DNA from 2 places in the Stenotrophomonas sp. STEN046 genome. Region 2 is predicted to be linked to the other one. Evidence: riboswitches for the same ligand, from Rfam matches in the RefSeq annotation. Region 2 holds a riboswitch; the other holds the start of a gene.

Region 1 (3,399 bases), on a different contig from region 2:
ACGGATCGCCAGCAGGCCGGCGTACTCGCCCTGCGCGCCGGAGTTCGGCTGCAGGCTCACCGCGTCGTAGCCGGTGCACTCGACCAGCATCGCTTCCAGCGACTCGATCAGTTCCTTGTAGCCCAGCGCCTGCTCGGCCGGCACCAGCGGATGGATCTGCGAGAACTCCGGCCAGGTCACCGGGATCATCTCGGCGGTGGCATTGAGCTTCATCGTGCACGAGCCCAGCGGGATCATCGTGCGGTCCATCGCCAGGTCCTTGTCGGCCAGCGAACGCAGGTAGCGCAGCAGTTCGTGCTCGCTGTGGTGGGTGTTGAACACCGGGTGGGTCAGGAACTCAGACTGGCGCAGCAGGCCGGCCGGCAGCGCGTCGGCGGTGCTGGCATCCAGTGCGTCCACATCCAGCGAAGCGCCGAACACCGACGCCACGGCCACGATGTCGGCGCGGGTGGTGGTTTCGTCCAAGCTGATGCCGACCGAGTCGCTGTCGATCGCACGCAGGTTGTAACCGGCGGCACGGGCCTTGGCGTGGATCTCATCGGCGTGCACGCCGGTGACATGCAGGGTGTCGAAGAAGTCGCCACCGACCTGCACGCCGGCACTGCGCAGCGCGCTGGCAAGGATCGAGGCCAGGCGGTGGGTGCGGCGGGCGATGCGGGTCAGGCCTTCCGGGCCGTGGTAGACGGCATACATCGAGGCCATCACCGCCAGCAGCACCTGCGCGGTGCAGATGTTGGAGGTGGCCTTCTCGCGACGGATGTGCTGCTCGCGGGTCTGCAGGGTCAGGCGGTAGGCCGGGTTGCCCTGTGCGTCGATCGACACGCCGATCAGGCGGCCCGGCATCGAACGCTTGTAGGCATCACGGCAGGCCATGAACGCAGCGTGCGGGCCACCGAAGCCGAACGGCACGCCGAAACGCTGGCTGTTGCCGACCACGATGTCCGCGCCCCATTCACCGGGTGCAGCCAGCAGGGTCAGCGCCAGCAGATCGGTGGCCACGGCCACCAGGCCGCCGCGTGCGTGCACGGCATCGACCAGCGCCTTGTAGTCGCCGACCTGGCCGAAGGTATCCGGGTACTGCAGCAGCAGGCCGAAGCCGTCCGCTTCCAGCGCTTCGGCCGGCGTACCCACGCGCAGCACGATGCCGAGCGGTTCTGCGCGCGTGCGCAGCAGTTCCAGCGTCTGCGGGTGCACAGCGTCGTGCACGAAGAAGGTGTCCGACTTCGACTTGGCTGAACGCTTGGCCAGGGTCATCGCTTCGGCCGCGGCGGTCGCTTCGTCCAGCAGCGAGGCGTTGGCGATTTCCATGCCGGTCAGGTCGGCGCACAGGGTCTGGAAGTTGATCAGCGCTTCCATGCGGCCCTGCGAGATTTCCGCCTGGTACGGGGTGTAGGCGGTGTACCAGGCCGGATTTTCCAGGATGTTGCGCAGGATCACGTTCGGCGTGTGGGTACCGTAGTAGCCCTGGCCGATGAAGCTGCGCAGCACGGTGTTCTTGTCGGCGATCGCGCGGATCTTGGCCAGCGCCTGCACTTCGGTGATCGACTCCGGCAGCGCCAGCGGTGCCGGCGACTTGATCTTGGCCGGCACGATGGCATCGGTCATCGCATCCAGCGAGGCGTGGCCGATGACGCCGAGCATCTGCGCGATCTCCGCATCGTTGGGGCCGATGTGGCGCTCGACGAAGGCCGAATGATGCTCGAGCTCACGCAGGGAAGGGGTGTTCTGGGACATGGCGAAGGATCCGTCAGGAAAGGGCACACGCACGGGCACAAGCCGCCGGTCGGCGGTCTGCGGGCGCCCCTCTGTCCTTTTGCCTGAGAGTTTAAAAGCGCGGCGGACCGCAGCTTCGTGCCCCTTCGGCGCCGGATCGAACCGGTCTCTCCAGAGTTCTGTTACGGGTGGTATCGGGCCTGAGCGATTACGGGCGTTGCGCCTTCGGCAGCGGTGTTCCGCTTCTCCCACCGTGTTGCCCGCCGATTATAGCCCGTTGCCGCTGCCCGACGGTGGCCTTTTGCGGCCCTGTGGGGCTGAATGGCCGATGGCCCGGGCGTGCGTTTTGTGCAGCTGTGCATGGCGCCGGGCGCATTACCCACCTATGATGGCCGGATTCTCGTATTCATCTGGCGCCGTCCCTGCTGCAGGGGATCGGCGCCCGCCGTGCGTGCCGCGCATGGCCCTGCCGGACGCTTGCCCGATGACCGCCGCTGTTGCTCCTTCCACCCGCCGCATGGCCCTGCTGCTCGCCGGCCTTGCCATGTTCGGTCCGTTCTCGATCGACACCATCTTTCCTGCGTTCCCGCAGCTGGCCGAGCGCCTGGCGGTGGACGAGGTCGCCGTGCAGCAGACCATCAGCGTGTACCTGCTGTTCTACGGCCTGATGAGCCTTGCACATGGCCCGCTGTCCGATGCCTGGGGCCGCAAGCGGGTGATCCTGGGGGGGCTGGTGGTGTTCGTCGGCGCCTCGGTGGGCTGTGCACTGTCCACCGACCTGACCACGCTGCTGGCCTTCCGCGCGCTGCAGGGCCTGTCGGCCGGCGTGGGCATGATCGTCGGGCGCGCCGTCATCCGCGACCTGTACCACGGCCACGATGCCCAGCGGCTGATGAGCCAGGTGTCGATGCTGTTCGGCATCGCTCCGGCCATCGCGCCGATCATTGGCGGCTGGATCCTGCTCAGTGGCGCCGGTTGGCCGCTGATCTTCTGGTTCCTGGTGGTGTTCTCGCTGGTGCTGCTGGCGGCCACGGCGCGGTTCCTGCCGGAAACCCATCCGCCACACGCGCGGGTGGGGTTGTCCCCGCGCACGCTGATGCGCGATTACGTGCGCATCGGCTTCAACCCGCGTTTCCTGCGCCTGGCGCTGGCCGGCAGCATCGGCTTCGGCGGCATCTTCCTGTACATCTCCTCGGCGCCGGCCATCGTGATGCAGCACCTGCACCTGGGTGAGGGCGGGTTTGCGTGGTTGTTCATTCCCACCATCGGCGGCATGACCACCGGTTCGTTCCTGTCCGGGCGCATGGCCGGGCACAGCACACCGACCCGCCAGGTTTCCATCGGGTTCACCCTGTGTGCGCTGTCTGCACTGCTGAACATCGGTTACGTCAGCCTGGCGCCGCAGTTCGCACTGCCCTGGGCGGTGATGCCGATCTTCCTGGGTGGCATGGGCATGGCGTTGATCTTCCCGATCCTGGCGCTGGCCGTGCTGGACATGTACCCCCAGCAGCGCGGCCTGGCCTCGTCGCTGCAGGCGTTCGTGCAGCTGATGATCAGCACGGTGGTGGCCGGCCTTGTGTCGCCGCTGCTGCACGGTAGTCCGCTGCACTTGGCGCTGGGCCAGGCCGGTTTCTTCGCCGCAGGCTTCGTGTTCTGGTACTGGGAGCACCGGCGCGAGCGTGCATC
Region 2 (3,399 bases):
AGAAGGCCGCGTGGCTGAGTTTTGCCGTGGTCGGCGGCGGCCCCACCGGTGTGGAACTTGCCGGCACCCTGGCCGAAATCGCCCGGCACACGCTGCGCAATGAATTCCGGCATATCGATCCGGCCAGCGCCAAGGTACGGCTGGTCGAAGCCGGCCCGCGCGTGCTGTCCACCTTCCCCGAAGTGCTTTCGCTGAAGGCGCGCCGGCAGCTGGAAAAGCTGGGCGTGGAAGTGATGACCGGCACGCCGGTAAGCGATATCGACAGCCAGGGGTTCAAGCTGGGCGACCAGTTCGTGCCGGCGCGCACCGTGGTCTGGGCCGCCGGTGTAGCCGCCTCACCGCTGGCGCGAACACTGGATGTACCGCTGGACCGCGCCGGTCGCGTGCAGGTGCAACCCGACCTGACCCTGCCCGGCCATCCCGAACTGTTCGTGGCAGGCGACCTGGCCGCACTGAACCAGGCCAACGGCAAGCCGGTACCCGGCGTTGCGCCCGCCGCCAAGCAGATGGGCAAGTACGTGGCCGATACCCTGCGCGCACGCCTGCATGACAAGCCGGCACCGGGGCCGTTCAAGTACGCCGATTTCGGCAACCTGGCCACCATCGGCCGCATGGCCGCGATCGTGCATCTGGGCAGGCTGCAGCTGTCGGGCGTGCTGGCCTGGTGGTTCTGGCTGGCCGCGCACGTGTTCTTCCTGATCGGCTTCCGCAACCGCGTCGTGGTGCTGCTGAACTGGGCGGTGGCGTACTGGAGCTACCAGCGCAGCGCGCGCATCATTTTTGGTGATGATCAGGACGACCGGCGGCCGAAGCGGTAGGGTCCACGCGCGGCGTGCCCCTGTAGAGCCGAGCCCATGCTCGGCTTCTGCAATCCGAACGAAGTGCAGCCGAGCATGGGCTCGGCTCTACGGCACCTTCGGTTTCGGATACCACAGCGCGTTGACGATGACCCAGCGCTGGTCGAAGCGGCCCATGTGGAAGTAGTCGACGAACCACGGGGTTTCCAGCCGTACCGAGGCGGCGTTGCCGGTCACGTCCAGCACCGTGCAACGACGGTCCCATTGATCCTTCGGCGTTTTCAGCGCGCCCTGCCTGGTCAACGAGACCAGTTCCTCCTTCGACATCCGGCGCAGGCCCAGGCGCTCGTCGGGTGTATCGCCAAGCACCGCGCGCTTGGCCAGGTCCGGATGCAGGGAGCGGGCGACGCGCTGCGGGTCGGCTTCCAGCTGACCGTCGACGTAGTCGTGGCAGGTGGCTTCGATGGCCGCGATCGTGGCCGGGTCGGCAGCGGGGCTCGTTGCTGCGGATAGTGCGAGCAGCAGGGCAATCGTGGACATCCGGGTCTCCAGCTCTGGGCGCGGGGCGATCATCGCATGGGCCGGGTAGCCCATCCACGCATGGCGTGGATCTACAGAAGTGTTTCGGCTGGCGCCTGCAACCAGGCCAGCTTGCGTTCGCGCGGCTGCCGCTTGAGCTCCCATTCGGCGCGCGAGGCGGCGGAGCGGTCCGGGTACGCACGCACCGCCAGGATCCGCAGCGGCGGGCGGGACCGGGTGTAGCGCGCGCCCTTGCCGGCCAGGTGGGCGGCAAAGCGCGCCTCCACATCGGTGCTGATGCCCGCGTAATAGCTGCCGTCGCGGCATTCGAGCAGGTACAGGAACCAGGGAGCGGAGGGGCGGGCCATGGCCGGATTATGCCGTGCTGCACTGCAGCGGATATACTGGCGCCCGAATGCAGGAGAGAGGCGCCGCGCTGGCGCCCGCCGAAGGCGCAGGCTCCCATGATCGCTCAGGCCGGTGGGCTGGAATCCCACCAACCATGCATTCGACTCGCCGAGCTGGAGAGAGGTCACCGGGCATGCCCGGGACGATCCGCCGAAGGGGCACGCGGCCCATGCCGCTGAACTCTCAGGCAAAAGGACAGCGGGAGCGGCACCGGTCATCGTCATCCCGTCATTGCGCAGGCAGTGGCGGTATACGCGCATGGCCGGCCACACCGCGCCCGGAGCCTGTCCCATGTTGTTGTCCATCATCTACCTGATCGCCATTTCCGCCGAAGCCATGACCGGCGCCCTGTCCGCCGGCCGCCGCCGCATGGACCTGTTCGGCGTGGTCATGATCGCCTGTGTCACCGCACTTGGCGGTGGTTCGCTGCGCGACATCCTGCTCGGCCACTATCCGCTGGGCTGGGTGAAGCATCCCGAGTACCTGGGCTTCACCGTGTGTGCGGCGCTGATCGCCACCTGGGTCGCACGCTGGATGCACCACTTCCGCCGCACCTTCCTGGTGCTCGATGGCCTGGGCCTGATCGCCTTCACCCTGATCGGCTGCTCGATCGCGCGCGAGGCCGGACATGCGCTGCCGATCGTGCTGATTGCCGGCATGCTGACCGGCGCCTTCGGCGGCGTGCTGCGCGACATCCTCTGCAACGAGGTGCCGCTGATCTTCCAGAAAGAGCTGTACGCGATCATCTCACTGCTGACCGGCGCGGTGTATCTGCTGTTGCTGCATTGGGGCGTGGCCGATGCCACCGCGATCCTGTGCTGCCTGGGCGGCGGCTTCGCGCTGCGCCTGCTGGCGATCCATTACCGCTGGGAAATGCCGAAGTTCGTGTACCACGACGAGGTGCATTGAGCCATTGCGGATCGTGCGGTTGCCTGCCAGCGGCCGGCACTACCGTTTGCGCTGCATGACGTTGGTCATGCGGTAATCGCCGGCCTGATTGGCTACCATTGTCGCCCCGTCGCACGCGCGACGGCATCCAGCCACGCCGCGCCCGCGGCCCCGCCAGACACCCCCTCCCCCGCTGCCCGTGGCACATGCCGTGCCGACGGGCCCGCATGTCCCTGCCCGCGCAGGGCGCAGGATGCCGCATGTCTGTCGCCGAAAATTCCCGCTTCCGTCGCGCCCGCCCGTTGCTGGCGCTAGCCAGTCTCGCCCTCGTTGCCGCCCTGGCCGCGTGGCTGTGGCCGCGCACCGAGGTGGCCAGCAAGGGCGAAGGCAGCGGCAAGACGGTGCCGGTGCGCATCGCCCGGGCCAGCGCCGAGCCGCTGGTGCTGCGGTTGAAGGCGGTCGGTACGGTAACGCCCCTGCACAGCGTGGTGGTGCGCAGCCGCGTGGATGGCGAGCTGCTGCGCCTGCATTTCCAGGAAGGGCAGCAGGTGAAAGCGGGCGACCTGTTGGCGCAGATCGACCCTCGGCCGTATGAAGTGAAACTGGCGCAGGCACAAGGCACCCAGCAGCAGAACCTGGCTGAGCTGGAGAACGCCGAACGACAGCTGCAGCGCTACCGTGAACTGCAGCGCCAGAACTACGTTTCGGCACAGGAACTGAGCGACCAGCAGAGCAAGGTGCGGCAGCTGCAGGGACGCCGCCTCAGTGACCAGGCCACAGTAGACGA

Evidence for each region. Region 2 has a riboswitch for glycine ahead of ACVOLJ_RS03890 (trimeric intracellular cation channel family protein). Riboswitches for the same ligand answer to the same signal wherever they lie in the genome.
Region 1: it holds a riboswitch for glycine, as region 2 does, so the genes downstream of both, gcvP (aminomethyl-transferring glycine dehydrogenase) here and ACVOLJ_RS03890 (trimeric intracellular cation channel family protein) in region 2, are expected to answer to the same signal.

What each region holds. Positions count from the first base shown of each region.
Region 1 covers NZ_JBRRDR010000012.1:4,125-7,523, reverse strand. Annotated here, with positions in the region: gene gcvP (aminomethyl-transferring glycine dehydrogenase) at 1-1,734, opposite strand, end outside; glycine riboswitch at 1,796-1,898, opposite strand; gene ACVOLJ_RS08130 (multidrug effflux MFS transporter) at 2,198-3,399, shown strand, end outside.
Region 2 covers NZ_JBRRDR010000004.1:154,963-158,361, reverse strand. Annotated here, with positions in the region: gene ACVOLJ_RS03905 (NAD(P)/FAD-dependent oxidoreductase) at 1-818, shown strand, start outside; gene ACVOLJ_RS03900 (nuclear transport factor 2 family protein) at 906-1,337, opposite strand; gene ACVOLJ_RS03895 (GIY-YIG nuclease family protein) at 1,409-1,684, opposite strand; glycine riboswitch at 1,725-1,814, shown strand; glycine riboswitch at 1,828-1,933, shown strand; gene ACVOLJ_RS03890 (trimeric intracellular cation channel family protein) at 2,016-2,633, shown strand; gene ACVOLJ_RS03885 (MdtA/MuxA family multidrug efflux RND transporter periplasmic adaptor subunit) at 2,873-3,399, shown strand, end outside.